Regions from separate parts of the Cytobacillus sp. OWB-43 genome, predicted to be linked through region 2. Evidence: riboswitches for the same ligand, from Rfam matches in the RefSeq annotation. Region 2 holds a riboswitch; the other holds the start of a gene.

Region 1 (7,881 bases), on a different contig from region 2:
AAGAAAATACTAGAAATAACAAACCCAGTCCCACCTAATAATCCAAGCAAGCGATTAGGCATCCATACAGTGGCAAGCCCAGCTAAAAACATAGAGATACCTATCATTGTATTAGAAATCGTTGTAAATAGACCAAATATAAGTCCACTCTTATCTTTAGGTGTCTCTCTCATTAGCATCGTATCAAAGCAGGTGTTACATAATCCAGAGAAAAACGCGGCCGTTATTAAAAAAACAATGGCCATCCAAACTTGTTGTGACTGGCTTAATAAGATAATACAAAATCCTTCGAACATCAGTGCAATTAAGGCGATTCTCATTAGATGATTTTGCAATTTCTCTGCTACAGGAAAGCTTAGCATTAAACCAATTCCTAATGAACCATAGAATATGCCGACACCAACATCTCCTAAATGAAATTCTTGAACTGCATACACACTTAATAACACATTATCAATGCCATTAAATAGAGGAATTAACAGTTCTGATAGAAAAATGATTAATAATAAACTCGAATGAAAAATAACATCTTTAACGATGAAGAATGAACCTTTCTTCTTATTTTTGGACATTGATTCCTCAGTTCTTTCTCTATCAAGAACGCGCAATTTAGCTAACAAAACAGCAGCAATTAAAAAGGAAGCACCATTTACGAAAAAGGTAAAATTAGCACCGAATAAAGAAGTGACCACTCCACCTGAAAACGACCCTCCAATAAGAACAACTCCTACCATTACTTGTTCAAGGCTATTAACTTTTATCATATTTTTTTCCTTCACCATCAACGGAATGGCAGATTTTCTTGTTGGTGCATAAATGGCTTCACCTGCTGCTAAGAAAAAACTCGACAAATAAACGATCCAGACAGATGAAACATCATTTACAAACACAAACGACAAAGCAAACAGGATACGTCCTAAATCTGTGCAGACTAATATTTTCCTCCGTGAAAAACGGTCTGCCATCAATCCTCCTAGTGGGCCAAATAACAGAAACGGAATGACTCTTATCGCTAAAGCAAGACCAACAGCAAGGCCAGATCCTGTTACTTGCAATAACAGTGCTAACAACGCAACTTGACTAAATCGATCACCTATTCCATTGAGAACACCCGCAAAGAATAAGCGCGCATAGTCTTTCTCTTCTTTTAATATGGAGATCATTCTCGTCCCCTCCTCATATAATTAGATAATCATCTAATTTGATGTTAATCTAATATATGAATAATCGCAATCTTTATTTCAAAAAAAAAAGGAAAGTGCTTCATTACGAAACAAACTTTCCAATCAATTTTTATTCTCTCAAATTATTTACACTCATTCTTGGGGGCTCCTCTAACCATCCATTATCGATCATAATTCTTATATTTTCTCTAATAAACAACATGATATCTTTTACAAATAAACCTAATTTGATGTTGATGTCATCTCTTAAGCTAAAGCCTGCACCAAATCCTTGACTACCGAGACCGAAATTACTTAACAAAAAGGTTAGATACATCATTAATTTATCAGAAAATGGTGGAATGTTAGACTTAGTAAGCGATAACCCATGAATTGTCGGCACCCTAATATCATCCTTAATTAGGATGTCATATGTTCCCTCCAAAATATCCTTGCTGAGCTCTTTCCCTTTAATAAAATAGTCCTTCACTTCTGTATGAACTGCCGTTTGAGCAAATCCTGTCATAAGCATCATGCCAACTGTATTCGTTTGAATAGACTGGTTTAAATAACTAAACTCAATCGTATTAATATCTCTTTTGTCACCAAACAGGCGATAACCTTTTGTATAATTTATATCTGAGACGAAGTCGACCGTTGTAGGGACATTAATCAAATTAGGTAATGGGTAATACCCCTCGTCAACCGCATAATTTAAGAACTTTTGATAATATTTCTGCGTTACATTTGTCATCTCACGATATAAATCAATAATATCATTTCGGTAGGACGTTGCTATATGAAGGGTGTATAGTCCCATGCTAATTTCCTTTAACACCATACACAAAAGAATATCAAATCCCTCTCCAAAAATTTTAGGAGCTTTCAAGTTCACATCGGCATTAGTGAAGCCTTGAGGTATAACAGCACCCTCATCATTAAATATCTGTTCAATACGGTGGACATTTGGCTCTAACTCAGACCATAAACCTTGCATAAGCTTTTTCGCTTTTTTATCCTCGGACACTTCTATAAAATGTTCTAAAACCCTTAATATCATTGTTTTCTTCTGATAAGTAATCCACAGTGCACCAATTTCTGTAGATGTCATTTTACTTCGATTGACCATTCTGTCACCTACTTTTATAAAATAACCATTCTTGTGACTAAGTTTTGCTATTCTCCTACTAAATATTCCCTTTATATCAAAAAAGCTAGAGGACAGGGATAGTCGTTCCCTTACCTCCAGCTTTCTAAATTATCCCCAAAGCATACGAAAACGCATAGCTGCATCAATTACTCTAGCTGTCGCTCCTTCATGCCTGGATGCATACTTCTTTCGATTGACACAATCAATTAACATTTGATCACATTGATAACAATGGCCATATCGATCAATGCAGGCATCATGTTTCTGACAACAAGAATCCACATAATTGATGGGCTTGCCTGGACCGCTACAACCCGGGCCACAATACCGATAACCTCCAGGCAAACAAAAACCTTTTTTATTAAACCTGTTCACTATTTTCACCTTCTTATCCTTTTATATATATTACAAACAGTAAGTCCATTTCGCCTGTGACCTTACCTAATAGGGGAATATTTTTTTATCAATTTATTTCAGTGCTTATTGGTCAAATAACATAAAAAAGCCAACCTATCCAAAAAGGATAAGTTGGCAACTATTGAATTCGACTAAACTTAATCAAAGTAAATATAATTGGAACTATCGTGGCAAGTAAAAACACTGGCAGAAACCAAATGCTTAAAGAGTCCGCCCATCCTAATGCTACTCTAATGGATTGTATAAGTATAAAGCCGAATAATGCGAGGCAAATATTCTTTATGACATTTAGCATTTTTCTACTCGTTAAGTAAAATGCGGCTGCATTTGATTCATTGATGCGTGCAGGGTAATTATGAATATGAGGAAACCGTTCAAATATCCCCATCATGAACCATAGAAACACGCCGATAATTGGTAAGATAAATAATTCATATTTAGAACCCCACCGATCAACTTCCCCTGAAGCATTGTAATGACCCGGTACTTGTTCAGGTATAGCTGACCAAGAAACAACTAAGAATACAATCGACCCAATGAATACAATAAGACCAAGTATGTCGCATCCCCATTCCCATTTAGTACGAGGCAATTTAAGTACTGGTCTATCCATACCCCATTCCTCCTCTTTCCGTTCGTCTTTTTAATACATACGAAGGAAAGATAAAAAGGTTTCATCCATTAGATAATCAAAGGCAACTAGTTCATACAGGGAATTACGCGATGGCTCTATCCCCCTTTTCATGAAAGGAAACAGGCGCGTCGTAATGGTAAGATATCAGTGTTGATGGCTCTGTTTGAGAAAAATATTGTCATTCATACTGTATGAGGTGAATCGCCTGAGACATGCGATCAACAAAGTATATGGTAAAGGAATAAAGAATGGTTCTTTGATAAGCAGTTTAACTTCACACTTTTCACCCTTTATAATGCAAATCGTAATAAACCTACGTACATTGTTTTAACGCTTGCGTGATATCAGCCATCACATCTACAGGATCCTCTAAGCCAACAGAAAGGCGGATCATTTCGGGACTCACACCCGCCTCCGCTTGTTGTCCAGGTGAAAGACGAGCATGTGTTGTACTCGCTGGATGAATAATGAGCGTTTTCGCGTCACCAACATTTGCTAAATGTGATACCAGCTTTAGTGAGTTGATAAACCTTTTAGCTGTACTGATTCCCCCTTTGATGCCAAATGTAAAGATTGCACCTGCCCCACTCGGAAAATACTTTTTCCCGAGATGATATTGTGGATGGCTTTCTAACCCAGGGTAGTTCACCCAAGAAATATGAGGTAACTCTCCTAACCGTTTAGCCAAAACTTGTGCATTAGCGACTTGCTTTTCTACTCTGACACTTAATGACTCCAGACCTTGAATAAATAACCAGCTATTGAAGGCAGACAGCGTTGCCCCTAAGTCATGGCCAAGTTCAAATCTTGCTTTAAGAATAAAAGCTTTTTCCCTAGAAATTTCAACATAGCTGCGATTACCAATAGCAGGCTTTTTCTCATTAAAGGAAGGAAATCTTTCGTTACTCCATTCGAATCTTCCTCCATCTACAATCACCCCACCGATTGCCGTACCATGTCCACCAATAAATTTAGTTGCTGAATGAACGACTATATCCGCGCCAAATGCAAGTGGTTTTAGTAAAAATGGCGTAGTAAATGTATTATCTACTACTAATGGTAGGCCGTGACGTTTCGCTATCTCACTTAACTTTTCTAAATGGGCTACCTCCATATTCGGGTTGCCAATTGTCTCTGTGAAAATCGCCTTTGTCCTTTTATTAATTTTTCCTTCTAAAGATGTAAAGTCCGTCCCATCAACAAAATGAACATTGATACCGAATTTACTAAACGTTTCTGCAAATAAATGGTAGGTACCACCATAAAGAGCCTGTGTAGAAACTATCTCATCGCCTGCTCTTGCAAGTGTTAAAAGGGCAATGGAAATCGCTGCTTGCCCAGATGAAACAGCAAATGAGGCTACGCCACCTTCTAACTGTGCCATTCTCTCCTCAAACACTGCATTGGTTGGATTTGCATTCCTTGAATAAATAAAGCCAGGCTCTTGCATCTGAAATAAGCTTGCTGCATGATCGGTATCTTCAAACACATAGGATGAAGTCATGTATATTGGTACGGCTCTCGACTTTGTAACAGGATCTGGCACTTGCCCCCCATGAAGCGCTATTGTATCAAACTGGTGATGATTCATTTTTCATTCTCCTCTCACATTTCACTTATAATAAACAAACTCGACTCGGAACCATCTATCAGTGATGAGCTTTTGAATATGCCAGCACAATGGTTGTTTTTTCATAAATTGAATTTGAAACATCAATTTTTTATGTCCAACACCTTTTTTCAAGAGCAGAAAAAAGACCACTTTCAATAAAAAGAGATTGTACTCTTCCATCGAAAGCCGCCTTTAGTCGTCTAATCGGCATAGATAAAGCCCCTCTTGCTAAAGAAGAGGGGCTCACGATATATCGCCATATCCTCAACTTATCTATCTTGGAATTAGCACCGTTACCTAGTTTTGGTCGGTTGCTGAGGCTTCAAAGGGCCAGTCCCTCCACCTCTCTTGATAAATTGAATTTTTTAAATTTTAAGAGTCATTAATTATTAATCAGAATAACCTTATCATCCGGCGCTGTCAACAGCTTTTTATAATAAATCTTTTATGCAGCACAAAGTCTTTCTTTTGCCTTTATTACTGACACCCAATATTCAACTGGAGATACAAAGGATTGCAAATAATTCAGCTCTTTATTATACATAAGAGCCTCCACTAAAAGATAAACAGACGTATCATTTAAATCGTTAACAATCATATCAAGCAAAGTTGCTTTCATATTCATAATATCTTCATAATCATCGATGATAGCTAACTTATCATCTAAATATGAAAGAAAAGCTTGTAAATGAACAACCTCTTCTTGTAATTCCTTCCACCCTTTATCCTCAGCTAATACGTTTACATAATTAACAAATTGATTGTACTCTTCATGACTATCTCTTTTAATTTTCTCTGCTAATATATCAAAAAATACATGATTGGACATATCCTTGCTGTTCACTATTAGAGCACCACCTTTACTATTTATATAAAATTATAGACCTTCTCTTTTAAATATTCAATAAAATCACATGAAACTATTTTCAATTAAGGAGTCGGGTGGTGTGTAGTTTTAGTCTAAATTAAACCAAGTAGCTGGGATATAAGGGGGATACAATAATTTCTAATTTTTCTTACGCATTTGAATGAAAGGTGAAATCACCCTTCCACTACTAGATGCATATCCAGCTATTTATGTAAGCTTTGTTTTGCCCTTTTACCCGGCTCATACTTCAATTTGATTCTTTGTTAGCCTTGTTCCTCTCTTTTACATGGCTCATACTTCAATTTGATTCTTTGTTAGCTTCGTTTCTCTCTTTTACATGGCTCATACTTCGATTTGCTTCTTTTTAGCTTCGTTTTGCTCTTTTACATGGACCATAACTAAATCTCTTTTAGCTATGGCAAATAACTTTCCCTTCGATGCAACCGCCTCATATAGAGTAGGATTCAATCATTCAGCCCCTCGCTCGATAGCCAAATTGTGCAGAGATTTCTTTTCCTACTTTTATAATAGATTGACTTTTATCTGCAGAGGGGTCTTTTGGAATCGACTCTGAGAAACCAACTACTGTTATCGCACTTAATAATTCTTGATTGTAATTAAAGATTGGTATAGACACAGAAGATACAGTAGGAATCAAAGGCTCCTTAGCAAAGGCAATCCGTTCCTGCCTTACGCGGTTGATTTCTTCTACCGCATTCCCTTTTCCTTCTTTCCCCATAACCTTAATCCAATCTTTAGTTGTTGCTGAATCAAGGAAGCTCTCGAATATTTTCCCAGTCGATGAAAGCGGTGGTAAAAGTGAACCGAGCTGTGCACCAATATTATAGGCATGTCCCGGGTTCCATATTTTCGAGATAATTGGACCATTATATGTCCACGTAGTTAATAGGCACGTATTGTCTAGTTGATGACTTAAATCCTTCAAATAGGGTAGAACACGTGAAATCACATCTTCCTGCCCTATAGCTGCCACCCCATATTCAATTAATTTACTTCCAAGTTGATATTGTCCATTATGTTTGTCCTTGTATAGAATGTCTAATTCCGTAAAAGTGTTCAAGTATTTATAAAGATTACTTTTTGTAATTCCTGTTTTTTCCTGTATATCAGATAACCTCAATGGTTCTCCGCTAGCAACTAATAGGTCAATAATTCTCATACCAACTTGGATCGATTGGATCGTAGCTTGTTTTTGATTTTTCATGTAAAAACCCCTATTTTATATTTTTTTTAGTATATCAGAAAAACACTATATTTTCTGATTTCAGCCATGTTTTGCATCCTTTTGAAAGGAGTTATTTTTCAAAAAGTTTAAAAAACCACAACAAATTCTCTTGAGTTTATCTGAAAATTAGGATACTATAAATTTATCATTAATAGATAACATCGTTCACTATTAATGGAATATTAAACAACCAATGAAGAAAGAGTCTAATAAACGCTCATTAATAAAGGTTTTATGCCTAACACTTCCACACAAAGCGTTTTACTCTTTGATCACGCAATTCCTAGACAAAAAAAACTTTTCATAAAGGAGTTTGAATATGAAATTAGTTACTTTCACTCACAATAACAACACACGTATCGGAGCAGTTACAGAAGGAAATGAAGTAGTAGACTTAAACTTTGCTTACCAAGCTTTCCTTGAAGCAGAAGGTAAACTACGTTCTGAATTAATTGCTGAAGCGTACATTCCAGCACAAATGGAAGGTTTCCTACAAGGGGGAAATGAAAGCCTTTCCATCGCAAAGGAAATGGTTGATTATGCATTAAATAATCGTGAATCGTTCAAACATCCACTTGTACATGCATTTGAAGATGTAAAAATCGAAGCACCTGTAACAAAACCCGGAAAAATTATTTGTGTAGGTCATAACTACCGTGAACATATTGCAGAAATGGGAAGAGAATTACCGCCTCACCCAGTAGTATTTGCTAAATTTGCCAACACAGTGATTGGACCACAAGATGATATTCCATTCTATCCAATTTCTGAACAATTAGATTACGAAGCTG
Region 2 (7,881 bases):
GTTCTATCCATCTTGTTTGATGGGGTAATAAGGTTTGATCAAGAATTTTCAATCTACCTTCTTGCCATTCAATTGGTGTTGGTATACTCATGATGTATACGCCTCCAGTTCCTTAAGAAGTTGCGAGATTGTTACTATGTTTTTGCGATTAATAATCAAGGATGAACCTAATTGAATCGTTGCCTTCTTCACATATAATCTAATTGAACTATCTTCTATTCCATCAAGATCCTTCACATGCGACAATCCGATTGTTCTCCGAATTAATTCACACCCTACTACTCCGATAGCATCTTTAAATACTTTAGCTAGAAAAGACTCTAGAGCGCCTGGTACTTTCGTAAAAGGATTAACAACAGAATTTTGCCAAGCTTCTGAAAAATATTGAGAAAACACATCCCATACTTCTTCTATCTGTTGAAGAATAACGATTCTATCGTTTTCGTTTCGTACAAGTACTTGGAAAATGAGATGGGCAATATATTGACCGACATCAAATCCAATCGGACCATAAAAGCCGAACTCAGGATCGATCACCTTCGTCTCACTCTTACTCGCAAATATACTCCCTGTATGTAGGTCACCATGTAGTAAGCTCTCTGCTTCTGTGAGAAAAGCATATTTTATTTTGGCTACTTCAAGTTTCAACTTGTCATTAGCCCATAGTTGCTGAACCACTTCAGCCAACTCAGCTTCAAAATCATTCGTTTCCACATCAAAAAATGGATCGGTGAATACTAAATCCTCAGTGATTTTACATAGTTCAGGATTTGAAAATTTAGCGACCAATTTCTTTTTCTCAAACGGATGAAGAGCAAAATCTGAAGTTGAAAACAATGTCTTTGCTAAGTACTCACCAATATGAGCTGATAAATTCGGATAATGATCCCCTTGAATCAATCCGTCTCTTACAATTGTCAAATGGGAAAGATCCTCCATCACAGTTAATGCTAGCTCTTCATCTGATGCTAGTACTGCTGGGAGGAGGTGAGGAACGAATTCACCATGCTTCTTAAGCACTTCTGCCTCCAGTTTTGCACGTTTAAGTGTTAGAGGCCAGCTTTCTCCGACTACTTTTGCATAAGGGAGTGCTTGCTTAATAATTACACTTTTATGATTAGAAGTAATACGGTAAACATAATTCAAATTACCATCACCAATCTCTTCCACCGTCATTTTTTCATCCGGTAAAAACAGTTTTAAACTCTTCACGTATTCACACGCTGATTCCTCTGTCAAAGCGCGATAACCTATATTATCTAAAACAGCCATATCTCTTCCCCCTTATTTCTTTATTTATCTGTGGCACAAAACAGGGGTGACTACATGAAGAGATGTAGTCGGACCTGCTTTGTCATTACAGAAACAAAAATGCCCCTTTCCTGTACAGAAAGAGGCATTCGTCATTACGATTTTGCCTCTCATCTTTCAGAATAACTTCTGAATGGAATTAGCACCGTGCCTTACATTAGGCGCAGAAATTCTCTAGCTGCGCCTCGTTTCACAACGATATTACGGTCGGTTGCTGGGTTTCATCGGGCCATATTTCCCTCCACCTGCTCTTGATAAGAGTATAAAAGATTCATTTTTTGAAATATCTTGAGCAAATACTAGCACCGATTATAAAAAAGTGTCAATCTTTTTTTTAAAACTTTTCATCTTTTTAAGGTTAAAAGAATTTTGTCATATAACGTAAAAAATTCTCTGTTGACAGATAAAACACCTGGTGACATAATACAATTGTGCAAAAATTTAAAACGATAATCATAAATTTTCTTATCAAGAGCAGGCGGAGGGACGAGCCCGATGAAGCCCGGCAACCGATTCTAAATGAACACGGTGCTAATTCTTGCAGCAATCATGCTGACAGATAAGGAGAAGGTTCTATCACTGCGAACTAACCCTCTTCTTATTGATTAAGAAGAGGGTTTTTTATTGTCAATGTTAATTCGAAATCATCAGGGAGGGTTCTCATATGGGAGATGTAATTGCAACTTATCAAGTATACGCAAGACCCGGTTCATTAGAGAAAAAAGCAGAGGATATCGCTTTAGGATTAACGATAGGCTCGTGGACAGCGTTACCATTACTTGAGCAAAAACAATTACTAAAACATAAAGGCAGAGTCACTGCACTACAAGAATTTTATGATGATGAACATCCCAATCGATTCGGTGAAGTAAGGTGCGAAATTAGTATCGCCTACCCTACATATAATTTCACATTTGATATTCCAGCAATCTTAACAACTGTATTTGGAAAGTTATCTCTAGATGGTGAAGTAAAATTATTAAATCTGGAATTTGATAATGAGGATCTTTCCCGTTTTCCTGGACCAAAATTCGGTATAAAAAATATAAGATCGAAACTAAATATTCAAGACCGCCCATTACTTATGAGTATATTTAAAGGCATTATCGGCAGGGATATTCACTTTTTAAGAGAACAGTTAAGAGACCAGGCTATGGGGGGCGTTGATATTGTAAAAGATGATGAAATTCTTTTTGATGTCAACATCTCTTTTGAAGACCGAATTATCGCAGGTAAAGAAATACTAGATGAAGTCTATGAAAAGACTGGAAAAAGGACACTTTATGCAGTCAATTTATCTGGGAGAACAATGGATTTAGTAGATAAAGCAAAACATGCGAGCGAATTAGGTGCGGATGCATTATTATTCAATGTTCACACTTACGGTCTAGATATGCTCCAAACACTAGCTGAAAACAATGAAGTGCAGTTACCTATCATGGCACATCCTGCATATAGTGGGGCCTATACTTCTTCAAACTTCTATGGTGTGGCTCCTGATTTATTACTCGGTAATCTTACTCGCTTAGCAGGCGCAGATTTCTCTTTATTTCCTTCTCCATATGGTTCTGTTGCCATGGAAAAAGAAAAAACCTTAGCTATCGCTAGACAGTTAACCGAAGAAAATGGCTTGAATCAGGCATTCCCGGTCCCTTCAGCAGGCATTCATCCAGGTTTAGTGCCGTTGCTTTATCATGACTTTGGCAATGATTGTATAATTAATGCTGGCGGCGGGGTCCATGGTCATCCTGAAGGAGCAGCAGCTGGCGTGAGAGCTTTTAGGCAAGCCATTGATCACGTCATACAACAAAATACTCATCGTGCAACAAAAGCGCAAGAATTAGAAGCAGCATTAGCAAAATGGGGAGGTACGTCATAAAAGATGACAAAACCAATGATTTTTTGTGATTTCGATGGAACAATTACGAATAACGACAACATTGTAAAGATTATGGAGCATTTCGGTCCTATTGAGGCAAAACAGATCAAGGAAGATATTTTAGCTCAAAATATCTCTATCCAAGAGGGTGTTAAAAATCTCTTCTCACTTTTACCAACAAGTAAAAAAGAAGAGATTATCCATTTTGTATTAAATAGTGCAGAAATTCGTGAAGGATTTTCAGCTTTTGTTAGATATACACATGAAAACGGTATCCCTCTTTATATTGTTAGTGGTGGGATTGACTTTTTTTTAGAACCAGTACTTGAACCTTATGGGCCATTTACGAAAGTATTTTGCAATCACGCAAGCTTTGCTTTAGAAACAATAGATATTCACTATCCACACCAGTGTGATGAACTATGTTCTTCACAAGGTTGCGGCTGTTGTAAACCAACCATTATTAGAAAACACTCTTCTCCTGAACACTTTAATATTCTTATTGGAGATTCGATTACAGACTTTGAAGCAGCCAAAATAGCAGATGCCGTACTTGCTAGAGATTTCTTAATTCAAAAATGTGAAGAAACTGGTATTTCTTATACACCTTTCGAAACCTTCCATGATTGCATTGAATACCTCGATGAACTAGTTGGTGCGAAATCATGACAACGTATGAAACAAAGTGGGATACATTAGCTGATATTAAAGATGAATTAGCAGCCAGAGATTGGTTTATGGGTACTAGTGGTAATTTATCCATTCGCGTAGATGAAAACAGCTTTTTAGTCACTTCAAGCGGACTTGATAAAAGAAAGAGAACAGCTAATGATTTTTTATTAGTAGACTTAGAAGGAAAGCCCCTAGAAAACACGTCATCTAAACCTTCAGCTGAGACTTTATTACATTGTGAAATTTATAAGAAAACGTCATCAGGAGCAAGTCTTCATGTTCATACAGTTGCTAATAATGTTATTTCTGAGCTTTTCTATCAAGAAGGTGTAGTATCTTTTCAGCATCAAGAGTTAATTAAAGCATTTGGACTATGGGGAGAAGATGATATACTCACCATCCCGATCATTCGCAATGATGCGGATATCCCTACATTAGCGGATCACTTTTCTGCTTACGTCAGCAAAGAGAAAGGTGCAGTCTTAATTCACAACCACGGGATTACTGTTTGGGGAGTCGATGGGTTTGAAGCGAAAAAATTATTAGAGGCTTGCGAATTTTTATTTCAATATAAATTATCTCTTATTCAATTAAAAGGAGGCGTTTTACATGGCCATTATTAAATTCAAAAACGAAGAAAAAGTGATTACTGATCAACAAGAGGTATCTACATTTTTAACTGCACAAGAAGTCATCTATGAAAATTGGAACATTGAGCAATTAGAAGTGACATTACACGAAAAATACGATTTATCTGATGATGAAAAGCAAGCCATACTAGATGCATTTTCAACTGAAATCAAAACCATTTCTGAAAAGCGCGGCTACAAAGCTGCAGATGTTATTTCACTTTCAGACAGTACGCCAAATTTAGATGAATTATTAATTAACTTTCAAAGAGAACACCATCATACCGATGATGAAGTCCGCTTCATCGTAAGTGGGCATGGAGTCTTTATTATCCAAGGAAAAGATGAATCGTTTTTTGAAGTCCATTTAGATCCAGGTGATTTAATTTCTGTACCCGTAAACACGCGCCACTATTTTACTTTATCTGATGATCGAAAAGTTGTTGCTATTCGCCTCTTTGTTACACCAGAAGGTTGGGTACCTGTTTACGAGAAAGAAAAATTGAACGCTTAATATCAGGGAGGCTCCTTCATAATCGGGGGCCTCTCCTTATTTCTCTAAATAATAGATAAAAAATTCGCTCCATTCTCCACTATCAAATGAAAATTGAGACTGTTTCTCTTCATATTTAAAACCAATAGATTCTGCTAAATGAATGGAGGCGAGGTTATCACTATCAATATGTAATTCTATTCTTTCAGGTTGTAAATATTCAAAAATAAAAGGTATGATCGTTACTACGCTTTCTTTTCCATATCCTTTTCGCCAATATTGATTGTGAATTGCATAACCAAGTAGTACTAACTCCTTGCCATTCCTCTGTGTTCGATACAATTCTATTTTTCCTATATGTGCACCATCATTTTCTCTAAATATACCAAACTCAGATAATTGCCAGGCATCATCTTGCTTGCTCCATTGCTCGATTTTCTTCTTGAATTTTTCTTTAGTATAAGCAGGTAAATCTTGTGGGCGTCCTTCATCATGACGTGATTGCGATACTAAACGGTTCTTTAATCCCGCTATCCAAGCTTCGTAATCTTCATACATATACGATCGAATGACGAGACGGTTACTTTTCAACTGCATGTCTTTCGCTCCATTCTATCAGAAATTAGGACCGCCTTTTTATAAGTTATTGTGAGTAGATACTATATGTGTACAAGTACTCTTCCTCTCGTTTCTCCTTTTAAAAGCAATGGCAAGACATGCTCAACTTCACTCAATGAAACTTCTTGAAAAATAAACTGATCAAACGGAAGTTTATCACTTTCTTCCGCTAATAGTTCCCAAGCTTCTTTCCTCATCTCCATTGGACAAAAAACGGAATCAACTCCCAAGAGACTCACCCCACGTAAAATAAAAGGAAAAACCGTCGTAGGTAAATTCGTTCCAGCAGTTAAACCACTAACCGCTACGGCACCCCCATATTGAATTTGGCTTAACAAGGATGCCAATGGCTCTCCACCGACAGGATCAACCGCTGCTATCCATTTTTGCTTGCTTAATGCGCTTATCTTCCCATCATACACTTCTTCCCTTGTAATCACTGAAGAAGCTCCTAAGTTCATTAAGTAATCACGTTCATTCTTCTTTCCAGTGCTTGCAACGACCTCATAGCCACGGTTAGCTAACAAGGCAACGGCAAAACTCCCAACGCCACCAGTAGCCCCAGTAACTAACACCTTCCCACTATTTTCAGTTAGACCATTCTGTTCTAATTTTAATATGGAAAGAGCCGCTGTTAATCCAGCTGTGCCAATCGTCATTGCCTTCTTTAATGTAAGTCCTTTTGGAAGTGGCAGTACCCATTGTGCAGGTACTTGTGCATATTCACTATACCCCCCGTATCTGGATACACCAATTTCATAACTCGTAGCAATGACTTCATCACCTTTGGAAAAATCAGGATGTTGAGATGAAACAACGATGCCCGCTAAGTCAATGCCCGGTACCATTGGATAGTCTTTAACGATATTTCCATTAGGTATACTAGCTAAACTGTCCTTATAATTTACTCCGGAGTATTTTACTTGAATTAATACTTCTCCTGCAGGTAAATCCCTTACCTCAAGTTGACGCAACTGGATAGAAAAATCTTTATCATCTTTATCTACAACTATTGCTTTAAAACTCATTACTCTTCCTCCACCCTTCCCTTTAACTTCTCAAATTGGCTTCATTGACCCTATACTCATTTCTACTTCATACATGGCAATCGCTTTTATCACGGCTTCTAAATGCTTATCAACGTAAATTTGTTCCTCAACTTTTGTTTATGCGCCAGCATGAAATCTCCTTTTTCAGACATAGCAACATCCCCTCTTTTGCCGTTCTTTCACACTCATTCCCGTTCCTTAAAGCATGAAACCATTCAAATTAGTTTTATTCGTTTGTTTAAACCCTGATTCCTTGTCCTACAAGGGATTCACTCAATATTATTTTAATTCCAAAACTAATATACCGTGTACTTCTTCAATTTCACCTATTGAAGACAAATTTCACCCCACTGTTAACTTTTTTATTAGATGTCATCATTAAAGCGTCGTCTGTTCTATGCTCCATCTCCAGAAGTGCTCGATTAGTTGGGGATCACTCGCCCTTTTAGAGACATGGGCTTTTTTCTTGTCAATATAGTACTCACCTGATATCCCTTCTACATCCGGACTCGTGGCTAAATAGATGGCCGTTTCCGCCCCTTGCTCTGCTGTTTTAAAAAATGGCACCAGTAATTTTACCACTTTGCCACCAAATCCTGTTTCTCTATCCACACCTATGTTTGTTGCAACAGCTCCTGGATGAAGTGCATTCACTGTCACATTTGTGTGTGCTAATCTTTCATGTAAACCTTTCATAAATAATAAATTGGCTAGCTTCGATCTTCCATAACCTTTTGCTACATTAAAACCCTTTTTAAAAAACGGATCTGCAAAATCCATTTTCCCCCATTTATGAGCACCGGAAGATACAATGACAATTCTTGCAGTAGCCGAAGCCTTTAAAGCTGCTAATAATTGCTTGGTTAAATGGAAATGACCGAGATGGTTTACCCCTAACATCATCTCAAATCCATCAACTGTTTCTTGCCTTTTTATTGTCACTACACCTGCATTATTGATTAAAAGATCTAAATGATGATACTTACTAAAAAAGGTTGCCACAAAATCATCGATGCTTTTGATAGAACTTAAATCACAGAGCATTAAATCTACATTTTCTTTTCCTGTAATGGCTTTCACTTTTTGTAGCGCGGCTTCACCTCTTATTTTACTTCTACAGAGCATGATTACTTTTACATTTTTATTTACAAGACCGATTGTCGTTTCTAAGCCCATTCCTGAATTCGCTCCTGTTACTATCGCTACTTTAGCAACCATAGCTACCCACAC

The links. A riboswitch is a leader RNA that binds a small molecule or an ion and turns the genes downstream of it on or off. The one in region 2 is predicted to bind S-adenosylmethionine.
Positions count from the first base shown of each region.
Region 1: linked by a shared signal. The riboswitch ahead of U9M49_RS17545 (O-acetylhomoserine aminocarboxypropyltransferase/cysteine synthase family protein) and the one ahead of U9M49_RS13980 (2,3-diketo-5-methylthiopentyl-1-phosphate enolase) in region 2 are both predicted to bind S-adenosylmethionine.

Region 1 covers NZ_JAYEFF010000005.1:153,571-161,451, reverse strand. The annotation lists gene U9M49_RS17565 (MFS transporter) at 1-1,163, opposite strand, end outside; gene U9M49_RS17560 (DUF3231 family protein) at 1,294-2,292, opposite strand; gene U9M49_RS17555 (Parvovirus coat protein VP1-like protein) at 2,422-2,688, opposite strand; gene U9M49_RS17550 (DUF1648 domain-containing protein) at 2,849-3,343, opposite strand; gene U9M49_RS17545 (O-acetylhomoserine aminocarboxypropyltransferase/cysteine synthase family protein) at 3,678-4,955, opposite strand; SAM riboswitch class I at 5,243-5,334, opposite strand; gene U9M49_RS17540 (hypothetical protein) at 5,422-5,820, opposite strand; gene U9M49_RS17535 (hypothetical protein) at 6,187-6,312, opposite strand; gene U9M49_RS17530 (IclR family transcriptional regulator) at 6,317-7,069, opposite strand; gene U9M49_RS17525 (fumarylacetoacetate hydrolase family protein) at 7,410-7,881, shown strand, end outside.
Region 2 covers NZ_JAYEFF010000003.1:249,101-256,981, reverse strand. The annotation lists gene mtnA (S-methyl-5-thioribose-1-phosphate isomerase) at 1-91, opposite strand, end outside; gene mtnK (S-methyl-5-thioribose kinase) at 88-1,272, opposite strand; SAM riboswitch class I at 1,419-1,572, opposite strand; SAM riboswitch class I at 1,774-1,877, shown strand; gene U9M49_RS13980 (2,3-diketo-5-methylthiopentyl-1-phosphate enolase) at 1,976-3,190, shown strand; gene U9M49_RS13975 (2-hydroxy-3-keto-5-methylthiopentenyl-1-phosphate phosphatase) at 3,194-3,859, shown strand; gene U9M49_RS13970 (methylthioribulose 1-phosphate dehydratase) at 3,856-4,485, shown strand; gene U9M49_RS13965 (1,2-dihydroxy-3-keto-5-methylthiopentene dioxygenase) at 4,472-5,005, shown strand; gene U9M49_RS13960 (GNAT family N-acetyltransferase) at 5,042-5,581, opposite strand; gene U9M49_RS13955 (acryloyl-CoA reductase) at 5,644-6,630, opposite strand; gene U9M49_RS13950 (SDR family oxidoreductase) at 7,030-7,869, opposite strand.